DNA from 3 places in the Paenarthrobacter sp. NPDC089988 genome. Region 3 is predicted to be linked to each of the others. Evidence: riboswitches for the same ligand, from Rfam matches in the RefSeq annotation. Region 3 holds a riboswitch; each other region holds the start of a gene.
What was found. A riboswitch is a leader RNA that binds a small molecule or an ion and turns the genes downstream of it on or off. The one in region 3 is predicted to bind thiamine pyrophosphate.
Positions count from the first base shown of each region.

Region 1: it holds a riboswitch for thiamine pyrophosphate, as region 3 does, so the genes downstream of both, thiC (phosphomethylpyrimidine synthase ThiC) here and ACIPV6_RS12650 (ECF transporter S component) in region 3, are expected to answer to the same signal.
Region 2: it holds a riboswitch for thiamine pyrophosphate, as region 3 does, so the genes downstream of both, thiO (glycine oxidase ThiO) here and ACIPV6_RS12650 (ECF transporter S component) in region 3, are expected to answer to the same signal.

Region 1 is NZ_JBIVGD010000001.1:173,239-180,804, forward strand. Features, by position in the region: gene ACIPV6_RS00795 (glucose-6-phosphate dehydrogenase) at 1-1,158, opposite strand, end outside; gene ffh (signal recognition particle protein) at 1,270-2,847, shown strand; gene ACIPV6_RS00805 (alpha/beta fold hydrolase) at 2,906-3,628, shown strand; gene thiC (phosphomethylpyrimidine synthase ThiC) at 3,611-5,434, opposite strand; TPP riboswitch at 5,429-5,536, opposite strand; gene ACIPV6_RS00815 (amidohydrolase family protein) at 5,622-6,716, shown strand; gene ACIPV6_RS00820 (VOC family protein) at 6,784-7,566, shown strand, end outside.
Region 2 is NZ_JBIVGD010000002.1:269,500-277,065, reverse strand. Features, by position in the region: gene ACIPV6_RS04620 (TetR/AcrR family transcriptional regulator) at 68-724, shown strand; gene ACIPV6_RS04615 (DUF3107 domain-containing protein) at 775-999, shown strand; gene ACIPV6_RS04610 (hypothetical protein) at 1,035-1,337, shown strand; gene ACIPV6_RS04605 (thiazole synthase) at 1,416-2,213, opposite strand; gene thiS (sulfur carrier protein ThiS) at 2,217-2,453, opposite strand; gene thiO (glycine oxidase ThiO) at 2,450-3,712, opposite strand; TPP riboswitch at 3,705-3,824, opposite strand; gene thiE (thiamine phosphate synthase) at 3,852-4,517, shown strand; gene ACIPV6_RS04585 (ferritin-like fold-containing protein) at 4,514-5,182, opposite strand; gene ACIPV6_RS04580 (RNB domain-containing ribonuclease) at 5,224-6,690, shown strand; gene ACIPV6_RS04575 (DEAD/DEAH box helicase) at 6,968-7,566, shown strand, end outside.
Region 3 is NZ_JBIVGD010000009.1:138,082-145,647, reverse strand. Features, by position in the region: gene ACIPV6_RS12690 (Na+/H+ antiporter subunit A) at 1-381, shown strand, start outside; gene ACIPV6_RS12685 (Na(+)/H(+) antiporter subunit C) at 378-878, shown strand; gene ACIPV6_RS12680 (Na+/H+ antiporter subunit D) at 875-2,443, shown strand; gene ACIPV6_RS12675 (Na+/H+ antiporter subunit E) at 2,440-3,003, shown strand; gene ACIPV6_RS12670 (monovalent cation/H+ antiporter complex subunit F) at 3,000-3,278, shown strand; gene mnhG (monovalent cation/H(+) antiporter subunit G) at 3,268-3,651, shown strand; gene ACIPV6_RS12660 (DUF4235 domain-containing protein) at 3,720-3,980, opposite strand; gene ACIPV6_RS12655 (NUDIX hydrolase) at 4,017-4,730, opposite strand; TPP riboswitch at 4,886-5,022, shown strand; gene ACIPV6_RS12650 (ECF transporter S component) at 5,101-5,721, shown strand; gene ACIPV6_RS12645 (ABC transporter ATP-binding protein) at 5,721-7,259, shown strand; gene ACIPV6_RS12640 (energy-coupling factor transporter transmembrane component T family protein) at 7,256-7,566, shown strand, end outside.

The sequences.
Region 1 (7,566 bases), on a different contig from region 3:
GAAGATATCGCCGGGCCCGTTTACATCCACATCGAGTTCCAGGACGTCGGGTCCAAAGCCGATCCGGAGCTGGTTGGGGGAATCGACACCGGAGAAGCCCGTGGGCAGGTGCGGAACGGGCCGGAAGGTGATCACGGCTTCCTTGCGCTTTCGGCCGATTGCCTTGCCGGAGCGGAGGATGAACGGGACGCCCTGCCACCGCCAGTTGTCCACGCTGACCTCCACCTCGGCCAGCGTTTCCGTATTCCGTGCGGCGTCCACGCCTTCTTCGGCCGTGTAGTCCGGCACGGCCCGCCCGCCCAGGGTTCCCGCACTGTACCGGGCGCGACGCGTGCTTTGCGCATACGGTGCCTTGACGGTGCTGGCCCGCAGCACGGTGGCGATGGCGTCGCGAAGGTCCCGCTCATGGAGGCTGGCGGGCGCATCGAGGGCCAACAGGGCCAGGACCTGGAGCAAGTGGCTCTGGATCATGTCCCGCAGGGCGCCCGCACCGTCGTAGTAGCGTGCCCTGCCCTCCAGGGCAAGGTCTTCGTCGAAGACGATTTCCACTTTTTCTATGTGGTTGCGGTTCCACACCGGCTCCAGGAAACGGTTGGCGAAGCGCAGGCCCAGGATGTTGAGCACGGTTGCCTTGCCCAGGAAGTGGTCCACGCGGTGGATGTGGTCCTCGGGAACCAGGGTGGCCAGGGTCCTGTTGAGTTCCCGGGCGGATTCCTCACCGGAACCGAACGGCTTCTCCATCACCAGACGGGTACCCGCAGGCAGTTGTTCGCGGCGGAGCACCTCGCAGGCTTTCTGGCTGATGTGTGGCGGCAGGGCGAAGTAGATGGCAACGGGCCCCTCCAACTGTCCCAGGAGGTCTGCCAGCGGTCCATCCGCGGTGACGTCCACCTGGTGGTAGCTGGTGGATCCGGCCACGGCGGAGAGGGCTTTTTGGCCCGTGGGGTCGGCCTTGGCGGACGCCGCCGCGAAGGCGCCGTCCACCCGTTTCCGCCATTGGTCCGGAGTCCAGGGGTCCGATCCGGCGCCAACCAGCCGCAGACCGGCCGCGCGGCCCGTGGCGAGGAGCCCGGCGAGGCCCGGCAGGAGCAGGCGCCCGGTCAAGTCGCCGGAGGCTCCGAGGATGAGCAACGTTTTCACAGTTGTTTTGTCGGTCACCGTGCCAGCATGCCATCTTGGAAGCGTGACTTGATACCCTAGATAGTCGAGTCCCCTCCGGTGTGCCGCATTGGCCGCCATCCGTAGACCATCGAAAGAAGTGCGCGGCGCGTGTTCAATTCACTCTCTGACCGGTTGACAGCAACCTTCAAGAACCTCCGTGGCAAGGGGCGTCTCTCTGAAGCGGATGTCGACGCCACCGTCCGTGAGATCCGCCGCGCCCTGTTGGACGCGGATGTTGCCGTGCCCGTGGTCCGTGAGTTCACCTCACGGATCCGTGAGCGGGCGCTCGGTGCCGAAGTTTCGGCAGCGCTGAACCCGAGCCAGCAGATCGTGAAGATCGTCAACGAGGAACTCGTGGAGATCCTCGGTGGCGAAACACGCCGCATCCGCCTGGCCAAGAACGGCCCCACCATCATCATGTTGGCCGGCCTCCAGGGTGCCGGTAAGACCACCCTTGCGGGCAAGCTGTCCAAGTGGCTCAAGGCCCAGGGACACAGCCCCCTGCTGGTGGCCTGCGACCTGCAGCGCCCCAACGCCGTCACCCAGCTCCAGGTTGTGGGCCAGCGCGCAGGCGTGCCGGTTTTCGCTCCGCATCCCGGTGCCACCTCCGAGCTTGAGCACCCCGCGGGGGATCCCGTGGCCGTTGCCCAGGCCGGTGTGGCCGAAGCCCGCCAGAAGCTCCACGACGTCGTGATCGTGGACACCGCCGGACGCCTCGGCGTCGACGCCGAAATGATGGACCAGGCAAAGCGGATCCGCCAGGCGATCATCCCCAACGAGGTCCTCTTCGTCATCGACGCCATGATCGGCCAGGACGCCGTCAACACGGCCATGGCCTTCGATGAGGGCGTCAACTTCACCGGCATCGTGCTGTCCAAGCTCGACGGCGATGCCCGCGGCGGTGCCGCGCTGTCCGTTGCGTCCGTGACGGGCAAGCCGGTCATGTTTGCTTCCACGGGTGAAGGCCTGGACGACTTCGAGCTCTTCCACCCGGACCGCATGGCCTCGCGCATTCTGGACATGGGCGACGTCCTGACCCTGATCGAGCAGGCGGAGAAGGCCTGGGACAAGGACGAAGCTGCCCGGATGGCGAAGAAGTTCGCCGACCAGGAAGACTTTACGCTGGACGACTTCCTGGCCCAGATGCAGCAGATCCGCAACATGGGCTCCATGAAGAAGATGCTCATGATGATGCCCGGCGCCCAGAACATCCGCCAGCAGTTGGAGAACTTCGACGAGCGCGAGATCGACCGCGTCGAGGCGATCGTCCGCTCCATGACTCCGCACGAGCGCGTTGCCCCCAAGATCATCAACGGTTCGCGGCGTGCCCGTATTGCCCGGGGTTCCGGTGTCCACGTTTCCGAGGTCAACGGCCTGTTGGAGCGCTTCGGCCAGGCCCAGAAAATGATGAAGAAGCTTGCCCAGGGTGGAGGCATGCCGGGTATGCCCGGGATGCCGGGACTGGGTGGCCCCGGTGGTGGCCGCAAGGGCGGCAAGAATGCGCCGAAGAAGAAGGCCCGCTCAGGCAACCCGGCCAAGGCGGCACAGGAATTGCGCGATGCCGAGGCAAAGCGGGCCGCCGCGGCTTCGGCACCGAAGGGTGCCGCTTTCGGCCAGGGTGCTGCCGATTTCGATCCTTCCTCGCTGAACCTGCCCAAGGGCTTCGACAAGTTCCTGGGCAAGTAGGCAAGTACGCCCAACCGCCGGTCGGTTGGATGTCGGTGCCGTGGAATAGGCTGATCCAATGCACAAGCAGCGCGTAGTTTTTGTCCACGGATTGGGCAGTTTCGGAGCTGCGGCGTGGCCGAAGCAACACGGCATGGCTTTGGATTACGACGCCCTGTTCGTCCGCCGACACGGGTTCCACCCCGTGGCGGAGCCCGTGGAATCGGATGTGCCGGCCGACGTCGCAATCCTGCTGGATTCGCTGGCCAGTTCCGGTGGTGGGCACGTAGTGGCACACGAGCAGGGCGCCATATCCGCCATGCTTGCTGCGGTGGAGCGCCCGGACCTGGTGCATTCCCTGGTCCTGGTTGAGCCGGCGTGTTTGTCCCTGACCGCGGAGTTGCCCGCCACGGCTTCACACCGGGCCCTCATGGAGCCGCTTTTCGACGTGCGGAACAAACTGAACGACGCTGACTACGAACGCGAATACTTCCGGCGCGCGTTTTCTGCCGAGGCCGGCGGGCAGGAAACGCCCGAGGCCAGGCGTTCCGCCCGGAGGCTGCGGCTGCAGGCACCCCCGTGGGAAGCGCAGCTGCACATCGTTCCGGGCGTGCCTACTTTGGTCCTCACCGGCGGTTGGGAACCACTCTATGAGGAGATCGCAGCCTATCTGCAGGAAACCGGTGCCCTCCACTGCGTGGCGGCTGGAGGGCACCGGCCCCAGGACTCGGTGGATGGCGACCGGATCATCCGGAGGTTCATCGCCGAGGCGGGGCGGGCCGGCTCAGTTCGCGCGTCCTGACCCTGCAGGCACCTGCAGCTCGGGCAAGTAGACCTTGCCTCCTGCCGCGAGGAACTCCTGGCTCTTTTCCCGCATACCGCTGTACATGTCAGCAATCGCAGCCTGGGCTTCGGCGGAACCGTACTCGTCCCGGATGTCCTGGCTGATGCGCATGGAGCAGAACTTGGGTCCGCACATGGAGCAGAAATGCGCCGTTTTGGCCGGTTCGGCCGGAAGCGTCTCGTCGTGGAACGATTCTGCGGTTACCGGGTCCAGGGACAGGGCGAACTGGTCCCGCCAACGGAATTCGAAGCGCGCCTTGGAAAGGGCGTCGTCCCGTTCGTTCGCACCTGGATGTCCCTTGGCGAGGTCTGCGGCATGGGCCGCGATCTTGTACGTGATCACGCCCGTCTTGACGTCGTCCTTGTTGGGCAGGCCCAGGTGTTCCTTGGGGGTCACGTAGCAAAGCATGGCCGTGCCGTAGCGGGCAATCTCCGTTGCGCCAATGGCCGAGGTAATGTGGTCGTAGCCCGGCGCGACGTCCGTCACGAGAGGTCCCAGGGTGTAGAAGGGGGCGCCCTTGCACAATTCCTGCTGCCGTTCCACGTTTTCCCGGACCAAGTGGAACGGGATGTGCCCCGGGCCTTCCACCATGACCTGGACGTCGTACTCCCACGCACGCTGGGTCAGCTCGGCCAAGGTATCCAACTCAGCGAACTGCGCGGCATCGTTGGCGTCAGCGGTGGCACCCGGACGGAGGCCGTCTCCCAAGGAGAAAGCGACATCGTACTTGGCGAAGATTTCGCACAGCTCGTCGAAGTGGGTGTAGAGGAAGTTCTCCCTGTGGTGGGCCAGGCACCAGCCCGCCATGATGGAGCCGCCACGCGAAACGATTCCCGTCACGCGGTTGGCCGTCAGGGGAACGTAGCGAAGGAGGACCCCCGCGTGGATGGTCATGTAGTCCACGCCCTGCTCGCACTGCTCAATCACCGTGTCACGGAAGATCTCCCAGGTGAGTTTGTTGGCTTCGCCGTTGACCTTCTCCAGGGCCTGGTAGATGGGGACCGTGCCGATGGGCACGGGGGAGTTGCGGATGATCCACTCGCGGGTGGTGTGGATGTCGTCTCCCGTGGACAGGTCCATGACAGTGTCGGCGCCCCACTGGGTGGCCCATTGCAGCTTGTCCACCTCTTCGGCAATGGAACTGGTCACGGCCGAGTTGCCGATGTTGGCGTTGATTTTCACCAGGAAGGCCTTGCCGATGATCATCGGCTCGGATTCAGGGTGGTTGATGTTGTTCGGGATGATGGCGCGCCCTGCTGCCACTTCGCTGCGGACCAACTCAACGTCGCAGTTTTCCCGCAGCGCCACAAAGCGCATTTCCGGGGTCACGATGCCCTGCTTGGCGTAGTGCATCTGTGTGACGGTCTTGCCTTCCATGGCGCGGAGGGGCACCGGCTGGGCGCCCTTCCATTCCGCAGACGCCGCGCCCCGGCGCACAGCCGACTTGCCGTCGTCGAGCAGGTTCCGTTCACGGCCGCTGTAGCTTTCGGTATCCCGGCGTTCCTCTATCCACGGCCGCCGGAAAGGACGCAGGCCCACCACCGGATCGCTGCCCGGCCCGGCGGTGCGGTAGACCTGCAGGGGAGCGTTGGCCTGGCCGTTCGGCGATGGTTCCAACGCGATTTCGGTCACGGGTACGCGGATGCCGTGGCGGGGATCTTCCAGCCAGGCCAGCGAATGGGACTTCAGCGACTGCGTGACCGTCTCTTCCGGGGAAACGGACTGGTTTTGGGCAGGGCTGTGCTGTGTTTCTGTGGTGCTCAAGGATTACTCACTTCCTTCGCCGGCATTACCCGGACAGGTTCAACGGTCGCAGACTGCCTCAGTCCGATCTCAGCCCCTGCAAGGGCCCCCGTGTGGTCGTAGACGAAGCTACCACAGCTCCCCAGGTGGTCCCAGTCACAAGCCATCGGCCAGGGTGTGGCTGGTGGGGGAGCACTAGGCTTCTGCCATGGCCAACATCATCGAATTCACCGGTCCCGTGCTGGTCGCGGCTGACGAAGAGCACTACGGCATGTGGTCTGTGGGCGGCCTGCTGACCTTTCAACGGCCGCAGAAGGCGCCGGACGTAGTGCTCGAAGGTTGGGTACTGCCGGGTTTTGTCGACGCCCACTGCCACATCGGCCTCGGTCCGGGCGGAAGCGTGAACGAGGAAACCACCTTGGCTCAGGCAGAAGCAGACCGGAACGCCGGTACGCTGCTGATCCGGGACGCCGGTTCTCCCAGCAATACCCGTTGGGTCCAGCAGCGCGCCGATCTTCCACGCTTGATCCGGGCAGGGCGGCACATCGCGCGGAGCCGCCGCTACCTTCGAGGCCTGGGCCACGAGGTGGAGCCCGACGAGCTGGTGGAAACGGTGCGCAAGGAAGCCCGCGACGGTGACGGCTGGGTGAAACTGGTGGGCGACTGGATAGACCGTGGCGTGGGAGACCTCGCCCCGTCGTTTCCGGCCGCCGTGGTCAAGGATGCCATTGCCGCTGCCCACGACGAAGGTGCCCGCGTGACCGCGCACTGCTTTGCCGAAGACACCGTGGACCAGATGCTCGACGCCGGAATCGACTGCATCGAGCACGCCACGGGTCTCTTGCCGCGGCATATATCCCGTTTGGTGGAGCAGCAGGTGCCGATCGTACCCACGCTGGTGAACATCGCTACTTTTCCGGACATCGCCGCACAAGCAATGCCCAAGTTCCCGGACTATGCGCAGCACATGACTGCCCTGTGGGAGCGGCGCCGCGAACGCGTCCTGGAGGCCTTCGAAGCAGGAGTCGCCATCTACGCGGGTACGGACGCCGGAAGCGTCATCAAACACGGCCGGATCGCGGACGAAATGCAGGAACTGCACGACGCCGGCCTGCCGCCTGCCGCTGTCCTCAACGCTGCCACTTGGGGCGCCCGTGCGTGGCTGGGAGCCGACGCCATCAGCGAAGGCGCGAGTGCCGACGTCGTGGTTTGCGGAGAAGACCCCCGGCGCAACGTGGCGACGGTCAGCGAACTCAACCACGTTGTTCTGCGGGGTGCGGTCATGCGCCAGGGAATAAATTGAAACTTCAAGTAATTTAACTAAGTAGAACGAGCCGAAAAGCGGCCACCTTCATTACCAGGAGCTTCACATGACCACCTCATCCACCCAGGACCTGCTGCCTGCCGAACTCACCATGGGCACGGTGATGCTCAAGGTCGGCGACATGAAAGTCATGGGCGACTACTACCAGCGCGCCCTGGGCCTCCAAGTGGTGGCCGAGCAGGACGGCGGCCTGTATTTGGGCCGCCAGGGCAAGCCGGTAGTGCATTTGGCTCCGGCCGCCGGGCTCCAGGTCCCCGGTCGCGGCGAGGCGGGCCTCTTTCACACAGCAATCCTCTTCGAAGACCAGCCGTCTTTGGCCGCCACGATCGCGACCGCCGCGCAGTATGAGCCGCGGGCGTTCGTTGGCAGCGCGGACCATTTGGTGAGCGAAGCCTTCTACTTCACCGACCCCGAGGGCAACGGCATTGAGCTCTACTACGACAAGCCGCGCGAGGTCTGGCAGTGGGACGGCAAGAACGTGGTGATGGACAACGTGGCGCTTCCGCCGCAGGCCTACCTCCAGCAGTACCTCAGTGAAGAGGCCGTGACCGGACAGGCCCGGGCCGGCGCGGGAATCGGGCATGTCCACCTGCAGGTGGGCGACGTGGCCACGGCGCAGAAGTTCTACGTGGATACCCTGGGCTTCGAGCGGACTGCCGGGTGGCATGGCCAGGCGCTGTTCGTTTCGGCGGGTGGGTACCACCACCACATGGCCATGAATGTGTGGAACAGCCGCGGCGCCGGACCGCGCCGCGACACCCTGGGCCTCGGTGAAGTGCTGATCGAAGTCCCTGGAGACGACGACGTGCGTGCCCTGGCCGACCGCCTC
Region 2 (7,566 bases), on a different contig from region 3:
CCGATGCCGCCCGGTCATATTACCCACCGGTACAGTGGTCATAACTGCAAAGGAAAGGCGGCAGACTGTGGCTGACGGCGCACGGGCAAACGATGGGGCACCAGCAAAGCAGGAACGGATTGGTTCACCGCGCTCAGCAAGGTTGCCGCGGGACGAACGCCGTGCGCAATTGCTCAACGCTGCCTTGGAAGTCTTCGTGTCCAACGGCTTCCACGGAGCGGCCATGGATGAGATCGCCGAGACTGCCCATGTAAGCAAGCCGGTGCTGTACCAGCACTTCCCGTCCAAGCGGGAGCTCTACATGGCGTTGCTGGACAGCCACTTGGCCGCCCTGACGGAACTGATGCTCACCGCGCTGAATTCCACCACGGACAACAAAGAGCGCGTCAAGGCCGTTATGCGCGCCTACTACAAGTTCATTGCGGACGACGACCAAGCGCACCGGCTGGTCTTCGAGTCGGACCTGATCAACGATCCCGATGTCAGTTCCCGCCTGGAAACATTCAATAAGACTTTTGCGGATGCCGTGGCCCATGTCATTGCCGAAGACACCAAGCTCCCCCCTCTTGAAGCCCAACTGCTGGGCCGTGGCCTGGCCGGAATGGCGCAGGTCAGCGCACGGTACTGGCTCGAAACTGACGGAAACCTGGACCTCGATGTGGCCAGCGATCTGATCTATCGTTTAGCTTGGCGCGGAATCAGTCGATTCCCCAAAGAGTCCTAGGCTACAAATAAAGGACTGACCTAATTCTTGATTGGCTTGGAGGCCTTGCTGTGGAAGTAAAGATCGGCATTCAGAACGTCGGCCGTGAAATTGTGCTCGAATCCGCATTGGATGCTGACGCCGTAGCCAAGCTTGTTGCGGACGCCCTCTCCAAGGGTTCGGAGTTGCGGTTGACGGACGACAAGGGCCGCCAGGTGATCGTTCCCGGCAACGTCCTGGGCTACGTCGAAATCGGCGCCGAAGAAGTCCGGCGCGTGGGCTTCGGCGCACTCTGACATTTTGCCCTGACTACTGCCGCTAAGGAGTCCCCATGCTTTCACTCGTCGTTGTTGCGTTTGCGACTGTCGCCACCGGTTTCCTGGTGTGGGCAAATGACAAACGGCACGGCAAGTACGGCATTGCCCTGCCGGCCGGAGTGTCGTTGGGCATCGGCGCACTGGCCTGGGTGGCTTTCATCGCGGCCGGCCTGGGCTACCAGCCTGGGCTGACGTGGATTCCCTATGTGCTGCCCATCGTGCTGGGTACAGCTGCTGCGGCAGGCGCCGTGGTCTACCTGGGCCGTACGCGCACCTCGCGGGATACTACGGCCCTGACCAAGGCCCTGCGCCTCTAGGCAATTCCCGGACAAAACCGGGTGCTTAAACAGCTGTGGCCACCGCCCCAAAGGGTGGTGGCCACAGCTGTTTAAGTGTCAGAGGAACTCTGCGCGGCCCTCCATGGCCGATGACGCCAGGGCGTGCTCCCGGCGTGGAATCCGTCCGGCCTGACGGGCGAACCGGCCAGACAGCACGGCGTGTTTGAAAGCCTCGCCCATCAGGGCCGGGTTCTGGGCCCGGGTCACAGCGGTGGCCAGGAGGACAGCGTCACACCCCAGCTCCATGGCAAGCGCCGCGTCGGAGGCCGTGCCGATACCCGCGTCCAGGACCACCGGAACAGAAGCGCGGGAGACGATGACCTCGATATTGTGCGGATTGAGGATACCCAGGCCCGTTCCGATCGGCGCGCCGAGCGGCATGACGGCAGTGGCGCCAAGGTTCTCCAGGCGCAGGGCCAACACGGGATCGTCGTTGGTGTACGCGAACACCTTGAAGCCCCGGTTCACCAATTGTTCCGTGGCCTCCACGAGCTCCACCGCGTCAGGAAGAAGGGTGTGTTCGTCCGCGATGACCTCGAGCTTGACCCAGTCGGTCTCCAGCGCCTCTCGGGCCAGTTCAGCGGTCAGCACGGCGTCCTTGGCCGTGAAGCAGCCTGCGGTGTTGGGCAGCACGCGGATGCTGTTGTCCACCAGGAGTTGGAAGAGTGAACCGGCCTCTGCCGGAGAGTAGCGCCGCATGGCCACGGTGGTCAGTTCCGTCCCGGAGGCCAGGAGTGCGGCTCCGAGGCCTTCGAGGCTGGGGGCGCCTCCCGTTCCCATGATGAGGCGGGACGTCAGTTCAACACCGTCAATGACCAAGGGGTCAATCCGGGTTTCGATGCTTGTTGTGGTCATGGTTCAGCCTCCTTGGACTGCGGTAACGAGTTCCAGCTCATCGCCTTCGGCGAGGTCCGTTGCGGCCCACTGGCTGCGCGGCACTACTTCGGAGTTGCGTGCGACGGCGACACCCAGCTTGCCGCCGTCGGCCGCCTGTCCGCGGTGGTCCAGTGCGCGGCCGGTGACGGACGTGACAAGGGTGCTGACGGAGGCCCCGTCCACTACTGAGTGGTCTGCCCCGTTGAGTTTGATGTTCATGCTGATTCCTTGGTGAATGGTCCTGTGTGCGCGGAGGAGGTATTGATGGCGGGTGCACTTCCCGGCGGCCCAAAGCGGTCCGGCCTGAAGCGCACCCACCGGGGATCGGCGGAGCCCGTTATCAAGCCGCCCACGATGGCCGCGGCTGCGGGCGTCAGGAGAACTCCGTGCCGGAAGAAGCCCGTGGCGACAATGAGGCCCTGGACCTCTCCGCCGGTGCCGGCCACCCGTCCCAGCAACGGTGCATTGTCCGGAGTTCCCGGCCTGGCGCGGGCTGTCGCTTCGAGGAGTTCCAGTTCTGCGACGGCGGGCACCAGGACCTGGGCATCGCGCAGGAGTTGGTAGACGCCCCCGGCCGAGACGGCGTTGGAACTGGCAGACAATCCGTCTTCGCGTTGGGTGGCCCCGATTACCACGGTCCCGTCCTCCCTGGGAACGATGTAGACCGGCACACCCCGCACCATTCCGCGGATGGTGCAAGTGACAAGGGGCTGCAGGGACTCCGGGACGCGGAGCCTGAGGATGTCCCCGTAGACGGGCCTCAACGGGAGATGGAGTTGCTCCGGGAGGCTGTTGACGGTTGCAGCGTCCAGGCCATTGGCAAGGACTGTTTCCCTGGCCAGGACCCGCCCACCGCTGCTGGTTTCAACGCCGGCTACGCGTCCATCCTCCCAGAGCAGGCGGACGGCCGCTTCCCGAAGGTGGAAGCCATCGCCGGCCCCCTCGATCCAACTGGTATCGGTGGGACGGTGGGCAGCCAAACCTGCCAGGAGGCACGTTGCGAGCTTGCGGGGATCCACCTGGTGGTCGGCCGGAATGTGGAACGCGCAGGAAATTTGGGGACTCAACAATGGCTCGCGCGCACGGGCGTCCCGCAGCAGGAGTGGTTCCACCTGGAGGCCCTCGGCCACCTGGACAGCCCGGAGGTCCGCGAGCGCACGGCGGTCGGCGGCGTCGGCACCCACGGCGAGGGTCGCCGTCGTGCGGTATCCGGCGGCTTCCCTCGACCCGGCGAGGCCGTCCACGAAAGCAGGCCAGCGCCGCGACGATTCCAGCATGAGTTCCAGGAGGTCTTCCTCCTGGTAGTGGAGCTCGCTGACGGGCGCCAACATGCCGGCGGCGGCAAAGGTTGCTCCACTTGCCGGTGCCGGATCGATGAGGACCACTGAACGGCCCAGGCGTCGCGCCTCGTGCGCGATTCCGAGTCCAATGACGCCGCCCCCGATGACGGCGACATCTGCGTGAATGGCTTCTGCCATGGATTCCCTTCCCTACGCCGGTACTAGCCGGATCAGGTCAAGCGGTCGGCGCTGAAGCCCTCTCAGCCGGACGGTCATAAAGACGATCGTCGCGGCTCCCGCAGTACGTGCCCAGTTTAGAGGAACTACTCTGGTTTGCATGACCCAGCCTGATCTCCTTTCCCCTGCCCGCCTGTATTTGTGCACCGACGCCCGCCGGCGGCAGGACGATTTCGAAGACTTTGTGGACGCCGCGTTCGAGGGCGGAGTGGATATTATCCAGCTCCGCGACAAGACGCTCGAGGCTGCCGAAGAATTGGAACTGCTGGAGGTCCTGAACAAGGTTGCCAGCCGCCACGGACGCCTCTGGGCCGTCAACGACCGTGCCGATGTTGCCCGTATTTCCGGGGCTCCGGTGTTCCACATCGGCCAAAAGGACATCCCTTTAAGGGCGGCCCGTGAGCTGCTCCCGGAGGGGGAAACAATCGGCCTTTCCACCCACTCGCCTGGGCAGGTGGACGCGGCAGTGGCCGCTTCCCGGGGCACTGGTGGCCTGGACTACTTCTGCGTAGGCCCGCTCTGGGCGACGCCCACAAAACCGGGCCGCGCTGCTGTGGGGCTGGACTTGGTCACATATGCTGCGGAGGCCGTAAAGCAGGCCGGGGTGGACCTGCCCTGGTTCGCCATTGGTGGGGTGGACCTTGGAAACGTGGAACAAGTAGTTGCCGCCGGCGCCAGCCGCATCGTGGTGGTTCGCGCCATCACCGAGGCGGCGGACCCGACGGCGGCCGCGCGGGCACTGCTTGCGGCGCTCGACGCGGCCTAGGCCGTCAGCCCAAGCCCCGTCATGCGGCGCCGGTGCCGTTCGGCCAACTCGGCGGTGAGCTGATGGACTGCGGCCCGGGATCCGCGTCCATCGCGCAGCAGTGGTCCCAGATCCGGGTGTTCCAGGCCCACCCGCTGGGCCTGGGTGAGGGCCTCCCCCACAATCCTGCGGCCCCAGAGCGAAAGCCGCGAAGCCAGCCGGGGGTCATCCCGCAGTGCCCGGCGCAGCAGGATCCGCAGGGCCTCCGTAGCCTGGTCGGCCGAGCAGACCTGCTGGACGAAATGCTGGATCCCGGAATCGAGGAACCCGGCGACGGTTCGGTAAAAGTCGGCCGAGACGGTGTCTATGACATAAGCCTTCGTCACCGACTCGAACCAGTCTCCGGGTGGGGTCCGCTCGTGGAAGTGGTCGAAGGAACCCTGGAACGGAAGCATGGCGTCCTCTGGATCGTTCCCCATTTCGGTGAGCCGGCCACTGATCACGGCGTAGTTTCCGAAGGCGCCAACAGCGATCTTGGCCAGCATGGCCCGTTCGCGAAGCGTGGGTGCCATGCGGGAGTCGGAGGACAACCGGCCAAAGGCGGACAACTCCCCGTAGGCCATGGCACCCAGCAGCCCGGCGGCGAACTGTCCCGGGGAGTCGTTGCGGCCTGTGGAGGTGCCCATGTTCCAAGACTATCCGTCGAATTCGGGCTAGTCTGACTTTCGTGTCACATCATCGGATAGCGCCCAACGTCGACGATTCTTCCGACCAGCTCGCGGAGTCCTTGGCCGCGCTCAGGACCGAGCTGGAACTGCCCGCGGAGTACCCCGACGAAGCGCTGGCGGAGGCACGCGCGGCCGTTGAACACCATCAACTCCCCGCCCGGGACTTGCTCGACGTTCCCTTTGTCACCATTGATCCCGCCACCTCCACCGACTTGGACCAGGCCCTTTTCATCGACCGTGCAGGCGAGGGCTACAAAGTCCTTTACGCCATTGCGGATGTCCCCTCCTTTGTTGTTCCCGATGGAGCCTTGGACGCCGAAACCAGGCAGCGCGGCCAGACCTACTACGCTCCCGACGGCCGGATTCCCCTGCACCCGGAGGTGATCAGCGAGCATGCCGGCAGCCTGTTGGCAGGGCAGGATTGCGGGGCGTTCGTGTGGGACTTCGACCTCGATGCGAACGCGGACGTCGCATCCGTCTCCGTCGCGCGCGCCACGGTCCGGAGCCGCGCGAAACTGAGCTACAAGGGCGCCCAGGAGCAGATCGATTCCGGCTCGGCCCTTCCGGTGCTCCAACTGCTGAAGGAGGTCGGGCTGAAACGCGTGGAGCTGGAACGCAAGCGTGGTGGTGCCAGCCTCAACATGCCCGAGCAGGAGATCATCCAGGCAACAGGCGGCGGCGGGTACCGGATTGTGGCTGCCCCTTCGCTTCCCGTGGAGGATTGGAACGCCCAGATCTCCCTCATGACGGGCATGGCCGCGGCCCGCATGATGCTCGACGGCAAAGTGGGGATCCTGCGCACCATGCCCGCACCGGACGAGCGCTCCTTGCTGCATTTCAAGCGTCAAACGCAGGCCCTGGGCAAACCGTGGGACGGGGACATCACCTACGGGGAGTACCTGCGGACCCTCGATGCTTCCGATCCCAAGCAACTGGCCATCCTGCACTCGGCAGGCACGCTGTTCCGGGGCGCCGGGTACACACCTTTCGACGGCGAGGTCCCGGAGGACGTCATCCAATCGGCCATCGGGGCGCCGTATGCACACACCACCGCTCCGCTTCGCCGCCTGATCGACCGCTTTGTCCTGGTGATCTGCGAAGCGCTGAGCGGCGGGCACGCTATCCCGCAATGGGCCCGCGAAGCACTGCCGACGCTCCCGGAGATCATGGCGTCCTCGGACCAACTGGCCGGAAAACTGGAACGCCTGGCCCTGGACACGGTGGAGGCCGCCCTGGTGGCCAACCACATCGGCGAAGAATTCGGTGCCGTGGTGATCTCCGGGTCCAAACCATCCAACGGAAACGGCAACGGGAACGGCAACGGACCCTACGGCACCATCCAAATCCAGGAACCGGCCATCACGGCCCGCTGCGACGGTGAGCTTGAGTCCGGCACCCAGGTCCGGGTGAGGCTGGTGAAGGCCGATATTGCCACCAGGGAGATCCGTTTCGCCCTCGTCGAGTGACGCCGCCTCGGTGCCGATCCAGGGTTTGGGGCGGACAGAGGATAGACTTGGCATGTAGTAATGGATGCCCGGTCGTTGATTCAGTTAATTTTTGAACTCAACAAGCCCGCCCCTACGCGATCTTGAGATGTGCCCGCTGGTCACCAGTGCCAGTACTTAGATAGCCCGCGATCGGCTTCCACTGGAATTGCTTGCGCGCCCGTTCGTGCTCCGGTACGGCTTCGCCGCCGCCGTTGAGCATGCAGCGCCAATGCCCAAATGAATAAGGAAACTCCCTGTGAGTGAATTGCACACCCATGAAGTCCTGACGGACTCCACCGGAACCGAATCAATCGAACCCGAGGAAACGATCACCTCGGACGAGACGCCCCACGAGATCGAAGAAAAATCGTTCGCCGACTTCAATGTGCGCGCGGACATTGTGGAGTCCCTCGCCGACGCCGGGATTACCCACCCCTTCCCCATCCAGGCCATGACGCTCCCCGTGGCGCTGGGTGGCCACGACATCATCGGCCAGGCCAAGACCGGTACGGGCAAGACCCTCGGCTTCGGCATCCCGGTCCTGCAGCGGATCGAAGGCCAGGACGATCCCGGATACGCCAAGCTGGCAGTTCCGGGGGCACCCCAGGCCTTGGTGATCGTGCCGACGCGTGAACTCGCAGTCCAGGTGGCCAACGACCTCCAGACCGCTTCCCGGAAGCGCAACGCCCGGATCGCCACCATCTATGGCGGCCGTGCCTATGAGCCCCAGATCGAAGCCTTGCAGAAGGGCGTCGAGGTCATCGTTGGAACCCCCGGCCGCCTGATCGACCTCTACAAGCAGCGCCACCTCAGCCTGAAGAACGTCAAGATGGTGGTCCTGGACGAGGCCGACGA
Region 3 (7,566 bases):
CTGACGGCCGGCCTGGCACTGACCATCCGGTACCTCGCGGGTGGCCGTTTCGAGTTGAGTGAAGCCGCAACAGTGAGTGCCGGAACGCTGCTCGGAACGGGACTCGCGACGGCGGCTGCCTCCGGTTTGGTGCCGCTCTTCCTGGGGGGACAGGTGTTCCAGAGCGCCATCATCGAGTTCTGGCTGCCCGTCTTCGGGGACATCAAGTTCGTGACCTCAACGATTTTCGACATCGGCGTGTACATCGTGGTGGTGGGGCTGGCGCTGGATGTCCTCCGCAGCCTTGGAGCGGAAATCGACGAGCACTTTGAAGGCAAAGGCGCGCCCATCGCAGAGGATGACGCCGCAGAGACAGCCGCGGCCGGAAAGGGTGAAGCATGAGCATCAACCTGACCTTGCTGATCGTCATGGGCGTCCTGTACGCCTGTGGCATCTACCTCATCCTGGAACGTAGCCTGACCCGCGTGCTGTTGGGGCTGATGCTCCTGGCCAACGCCACCAATATCCTGATCCTCACCACCGGTGGTTACGCAGGGCTGGCACCGTTGTTCACCAAAGAGACGGACCCTGGAACGTACAACGATCCGTTGCCGCAGGCCCTGATCCTGACCTCGATCGTGATTTCCTTCGCGGTGACCGCGTTCATGCTTGGCATCATCTACCGCACGTGGGCACTGGCCCGGCAGGACGAAATCCAGGACGACATCGAAGACCGTCGCGTCGCCCAGACGCCGAGCTTCGACGCCGAAGACGACGCCATTGTGCCGCTGGAAACCTCGGAGTTCGCCATCACTCCGTCCACTCCGGAAGAACGGCTGCACCCGGAAGAAACGGAAACCCCCAAAACGGCTCAGAGCCGGGAAGGAGGCAGCGCGTGAATCTCGCAAACCTGTCACCGCTCGCTGTCCTTCTCCCCATCCTCGGTGCCGCACTGGCCTTCGTGCTGATCCGGCACACTGCCGCCCAGCGCGCGGTCAGCATCGGCATCCTGAGCCTGACGCTGCTCCTGGAATCCTTCCTGCTGATATCTGTGTGGGACGGTGGCACCACCTCCGTGACCCTCGGTGGCTGGTTGCCGCCGTGGGGCGTGGTGTTGGTAGTGGACCAGTTCTCCTCGCTCATGCTCGTGGTGTCCACCGTGGTGAGCCTCGCGGTCCTGATCTACGCCACCGGCCAAGGCATGGCCGATGGCGACCAGGAAGCGCCGGTCTCCATCTTCCACCCCACCTACCTGATCCTGGTGGCCGGTGTTTCCAACGCCTTCCTCACTGGAGACCTCTTCAACCTGTACGTGGGCTTCGAAATCCTGCTGACCGCGAGCTACGTCCTCATGACGCTCGGCGGAACAGGGCCCCGCATCCGGGCCGGAGTGACGTACGTGGTGGTTTCCGTGGTGTCCTCGGTGCTGTTCCTGATCGCGATCGCCATGATCTACGGCGCCACCGGGACCATCACCATGGCAGACCTGGCCATCAAGCTGGCTGAGCTGGACCAAGGCACGCAGAACCTCCTGCACGTGATGCTGCTGGTGGCTTTCGGCATCAAGGCCGCCGTGTTCCCGCTGTCCTTCTGGTTGCCCGACTCCTACCCCACGGCACCCGCGCCGGTCACCGCTGTGTTCGCCGGCTTGCTTACCAAAGTGGGCGTGTACGCGATGGTCCGCACCGAAACGCTCCTGTTCCCGGGGGACACCCTGAACACGCCCTTGATGATCGTTGCGTTGCTGACCATGGTGGTGGGCATCCTCGGTGCGTTGGCCCAGAGCGACATCAAGCGTCTGCTTTCCTTTACGCTGGTCAGCCACATTGGCTACATGGTGTTTGGCCTGGCGATGTCCTCCATAACGGGGCTTGGGGCCGCGGTGTTCTACGTGGCGCACCACATCACCGTCCAGACCAGTTTGTTCCTGGTCACTGGTTTGATTGAGCGGCGCGGAGGTTCGTCCTCGATCGACCGTCTGGGCGGGTTGGCCAAGCTCTCCCCGCTGCTCGCCTTGTTGTTCTTTGTACCGGCCATGAACCTGGCAGGCATCCCGCCGTTCTCCGGGTTCCTCGGGAAGCTCGGCCTCTTGCAGGCAGGCGTCGAGCTCGGCACGCCCCTGGCCATCATCCTGGTGGTTGGCGGCGTGGTCACGAGCCTCCTGACCTTGCTGGCCATCGCCCGCGTGTGGAACAGGGCCTTCTGGCGCAAGCCCGAGGACGCAGAGTACCCGGATCCGGTACTCCTGACGCCCGGTCGTGCCGGTGTCCTTCCCCGGACCATGGTGGGTTCGACGGCCGCACTGGTGGTCTTCGGTGTGGCGCTTACTGTGTTCGCCGGACCACTTTTCCAGCTGTCCGGTGGCTCAGCCGAGATCATGCTCGATCGTTCGGCCTACATCCACTCCGTCCTGGGTGACAATGCTCCGGTGCCGGCAGCGGTTCAGACAGGCGGTGCCAAGTGAGCCGCAAACCGATCTCCTTCCGCACCGAACTCCCACTGCTGATCTGGCTGGTGATTGTGTGGGGCGCCCTGTGGCGGGATTTCAGCCCTGGCAATCTGTTGTTCGGTGCGCTCATCGCCATCGTGGTGGCCAAGCTGTTCTACCTGCCGCCCGTTGAACTGAGTGGCCGTTTCAACATCCTCCACGCCATACCGTTCGCGTTGATGTTCCTTGGCAAAGTGGTGGCAGCGAGCTTCCTTGTCCTCTACCTGGCCGTGGTCAAGGGACCCAAGGTGCGCAGCGCCGTCGTGGCTGTTCCTTTGCGGAGCCATGCCGACCTCATGGTGACGGCCACAGGCCACGTCATATCCCTGATTCCGGGCTCGCTGGTAGTGGAAGTGGACCGCTCCACCTCCACGCTCTACCTGCACGCGCTCAATATCTACAGTGAGGAAGATGTGCAGAAGATCCGGCACGAAGTCCAAAACATAGAGGCCGGGTTGATCAGGATCATGGGCACCCGCGAGGAAGTGGAAGCCCTCCGGACTGAATCCGCCGGCATGGAAGGAGCAGCACTGTGAAAGAACTGGTCCTCGTAGTTACCGCGGTGATCCTCAGCCTCGCCGCGGCCGGGGCGATCATCCGGATCGCCGTCGGCCCATCGCTGCTTGACCGCGTGCTCGCTTCCGACGTTCTCCTGGCGATCCTTGGCGCTGCGCTGGCAGTGGATATGGCCGTGAACCGTCACCTGAACAACCTCATGCTCCTGGTTGCCCTGGCCGTGATCGGATTTATCGGGTCAGTGACCGTTGCCCGGTTCGTGGCTGAGCGGAGGGGGCAGGCCAATGACTCCTGATGCAAGCGGCGTGGACCTCGTGATCGATTCGGTCACGGCAGTGTTCCTGGTGGTCGGCGCCCTGATGTCACTGGGTGCCGCCATTGGTTTGTTGCGCTTCCCGGACCTCATGAGCCGCATGCACGCGGCCACCAAACCGCAGGTGTTGGGCTTGTTCCTCATGCTCGCCGCGATCGGCCTGCAGATGCGCACCTGGTGGGTGTGGCCCGTGCTGCTGGTGGCTTGGATCTTCCAGTTGCTCACGGCGCCCGTGGCGGCCCACATGGTGGGGCGTTCGGCCTACCGTACCAAGCATGGGCACCGCGAATTGCTCACCAAGGACGAACTGGAAGCCGTGGTGCAGCGGGCAGCCGAAGGGCGTTCGGAGGATTAGGGCAACGCGGGGTCACTTCAGGCCCATCCGGACGTCCACCATAGGCCGGAAGTGACCCCGCGTAGGTGTTAGACGATGTCCTGGGACTTGGCGAAGCGGGCGATTGCGCGCTGCGTACCCCGGCTGGCCAGGACCTGGATGAGGGTGCTGACAAACGCCGAGATGAGGGCGAACGTCAGCGCTGAGCGGAGGCTCGTTTCCATGTCATCGTTGCCTTTGGGCGGCTTGTTGCCCGTGGCTTTTTCCCATCCCTTGTTGACCAGCTTGGTACCAAGGAAACCCGCGCCGAGGCTCACGCCTGCGCCCAGAAGCTTGAGGAAGAAGTTCATGCCTTCAGCCTAACCTCACAACCCGGCGGATCCTGCTTAGCCCCGGCTCGCCCTCTCCTTGAGGAAGGCGGACAGGGAGCCGGGTGGTGCCAGTACGGGAACCACCTCATGATCCGCGATCCACATGGCATCAACGGAATCGAAACCGGAGATTTCCTTAAGCAGGTAATACGTGGGCGGCATGAGTTGCAGTTTGCCCTCGGCCTCCGCGGACAGGATTCCGTCAACGGGCATCCATAGTGACTGCCAGGCCTCGGTGGTTTGGTGTTGCGGTGCGGCGTCCGGGGCGGGCTTGGCCACGTAGAAGTAGGTATCGAACCGCTTGGGCATGTCCACGGGTGTGATCCAGTTGGCCCACGGCCGAAGGTCGGCCGGATCCAACGTGAGGCCGGCTTCTTCTTGGACTTCGCGGATGGCAGCGGCCAGAACGGTCCCGGAGCTCTTGCTTGCTTGGCTGACGGGCGCGGTGGAATCCGGACCTGCTTCGGCGATTGAGCTCAGCCGCCACTCCCTGGCATGCCGCTCCAGAAGTTTGGGCGGGTAATCCCAGCCCTGGGAATCCCCAGCGTCCACTCGGCCGCCGGGAAACACGACCATCCCCGCAGCGAAATCCATGGTGGATACGCGGTGCTGGACGAAGGCCTCCAGCCCAGCAGACGTATCGCGCAGCAGGATCACGCTGGCTGCGAGGCGGGCTTCGGCCACTGGCTTGGCTGCGTCAAGGTGGCTTGGACCGGGAGTATCCGTCATGCAGCCATTCTCTCAGGTCCGCGTTGTGGGGCCTGCTGTGCGCCCTAAGGGCGGGGAATGGGGCGCAGAGCGGGCCCCGCAACGGATTTATGACCAGCCACATGACCCCGCAAACCCCTTCAGGTGTAAACTGAACCACGCCCACAAGGGCAGATTGATAACGACAGGGGAGCGCCGCCGTCGAATCCTGCAGTGATGTGGGAGACGCGAGGGCGCTGAGAGTGCGGACAGCCGCAGACCCTCGAACCTGATCCGGTTAGTACCGGCGCAAGGGAGTCGAGCTTCTCAGAGTGTCCGGACCCGGGCGGCGTGAGCCGGCCGGGGTATCCGGGGAGCACTTTCCCCTCCTGTAACCTCAGGAGGCAAAGAAATGACCACGGCAAGCGTGAAGAAGACCAGTTATAACTGGCGCGTTGTAGACATTGTGGTGGCAGCGTTGATCGCCATCGCCGGCGGCGTGATTTTCTGGGCATGGTCCCAGGGCGCCGCAATCGTATCCATCCCCATGAACGCGGCCTACCCGCCCCTCACCGGCCTGATCGCCGGTGGCTGGATGATCCCCGCAGTGCTGGGCATGCTCATCATCCGCAAGCCCGGTGCCGCGCTGTTCTGCGAGGCTGTGGCCGCCACCGGCGAGCTCATCATGGGCTCCCAGTACGGCACCACGGTGCTCATCTCCGGTATCTTGCAGGGCCTCGGTGCGGAGCTGGTCTTCGCTGCGTTCCGCTACAAGAAGTTCAACCTGCCCACCTCGCTCCTGGCGGGCGCGGGCGCTGGACTCTTCTGCGGCCTGAATGATTCCTTCGTCCCGTGGGGCTGGAACATTGCCTACGAGGCCGTGGACAAGCTGGCCTACATCGCATTCTGTACCCTGTCCGGCGCGATCATTGCCGGTGCGTTGTCCTGGGTAGCTACCCGCGGACTCGCTTCCACTGGCGTGCTGAGCGCTTTCGCATCCCGCAAGGCTGCGTCGGAGCCAGTCTTCAACTGATGGCCGCCACAAACAGCGGCCAGCCTGCCGCCATCTCCGCCGAGGGATGGGGATGGCGGCACGCAGGGCGGCCCACCCCTGCCATCCACGGCCTGGACCTCCGGATCGAACCCGGGGAGCGCGTGCTCCTGCTGGGTCCCTCCGGAGCCGGCAAGTCGACGCTCCTGCACGCCCTGGCCGGGGTGTTGGGCGATGAGGAAGACGACTCGGACGAAACCGGCTCGCTGCTGATCGACGGCGCACTGCCGCGCGAACAGCGGGGCCGCGCCGGATTGATGCAGCAGGACCCGGAAACGCAGGTGGTCCTGTCCCGCGTGGGCGACGACGTAGCGTTTGGTGCCGAGAACCTTGCCGTTCCGAGGGCAGACATTTGGGCACGCGTCCATGAAGCGCTCGACGACGTCGGGTTGCGTAACGCCGCAGGCGGCGGCCTGGCCCTGGACCACCCGACGGCGGCACTCTCCGGAGGGCAGAAGCAGCGCCTTGCGCTGGCCGGGATTCTGGCGATGCGGCCGGGGCTGCTCCTGCTGGACGAGCCGACAGCCAACCTGGACCCGGCCGGTGTGCTGGAAGTACGCGATGCCGTTGGCCGATGCCTGGACAAGACCGGTGCAACCCTGGTGGTGGTGGAGCACCGGGTGTCCGTGTGGAAGGACCTGGTAAACCGGATCGTGGTCCTGCAGCCCGGTGGCGGGGTCCTCCTGGACGGGCATCCGGACCACGTGCTCTCCGAGGCCCGCACCATGCTCATTGATGCCGGCGTGTGGGTTCCCGGCTACGTCCCGCGGACCCGGGGCAGGAACGCCGACCCTGCGGGACAGGCACCGTTGCTTCTGGCCGCACAGGACCTTGCTGTGTCCCGGGAAAAACCCCGTCGCCGGGGGTTCAAGAGCATCCCACCCGTGCCTGTCCAAGCCGGCGTTACCGCGCAGGTCAGGGCCGGACAAGCATTGACCATCACGGGTCCCAACGGTGCGGGCAAGTCCACGTTCGCGCTCACCATGGCGGGCCTTCTGGCGCCGGTGCACGGCAAGGTGTCTGCCGCCGTCGAACTTTCCCAAGGCGCCGGGATCAATCCCTTCGCGTGGAAAGCAGACCAGCTGATCTCCCGCATCGGCACCGTTTTCCAGGAGCCGGAACACCAGTTCGTCACGGGCAAGGTCCTGGACGAGCTCATGTTCGGCCCCAGGCATTTGGGCCACGGCGAGGAACGCGTCGACGAGTTGCTTGAGCGGCTGCGGCTGACGCACTTGGTGGACGCGAACCCCTACACCCTTTCCGGCGGCGAGAAACGAAGGCTGTCTGTGGCCACTGTCCTGGCGGCGCATCCCCAAGTGCTGGTGCTCGACGAACCTACGTTTGGTCAGGACGCGAACACGTGGGCTGAGCTGGCCTCGTTCCTGTCGGAGTTGCTGGACCAAGGAACGGCCGTGGTCTCGGTGACCCACGACGAGGAGTTCAGCGCCGTCCTGGGCGGTACGGAACTGCGCCTCACCCCAGCGAACCAGGCCGAAAAACAGGAAGCAGGTGCGGCATGAGGGAGACCCTAAGCCTCAGTGGCAACCAGGCCCTGTTGACGCGGGCAAACCCGTTGGCAAAGTTCGTGGCCGTGTTCTTGATTTCCATGGTGCTGGCCTTGTCCATCGACTGGGTTTCGGCGTCGATCGCCCTCGTGGCGGAGCTCGCGCTGTTCCCGCTGGCCGGACTCACCATCCGGCTTCTGTGGGTCCGGGCCTGGCCGCTCATCATCGCGGCAGCCATTGGCGGCTGGAGTACCGCGATCGTGGCCGCTGACAGCGGCGCTGTACTGCTCGACGTCGGACTCTGGTCCATCAGCGAAGGGTC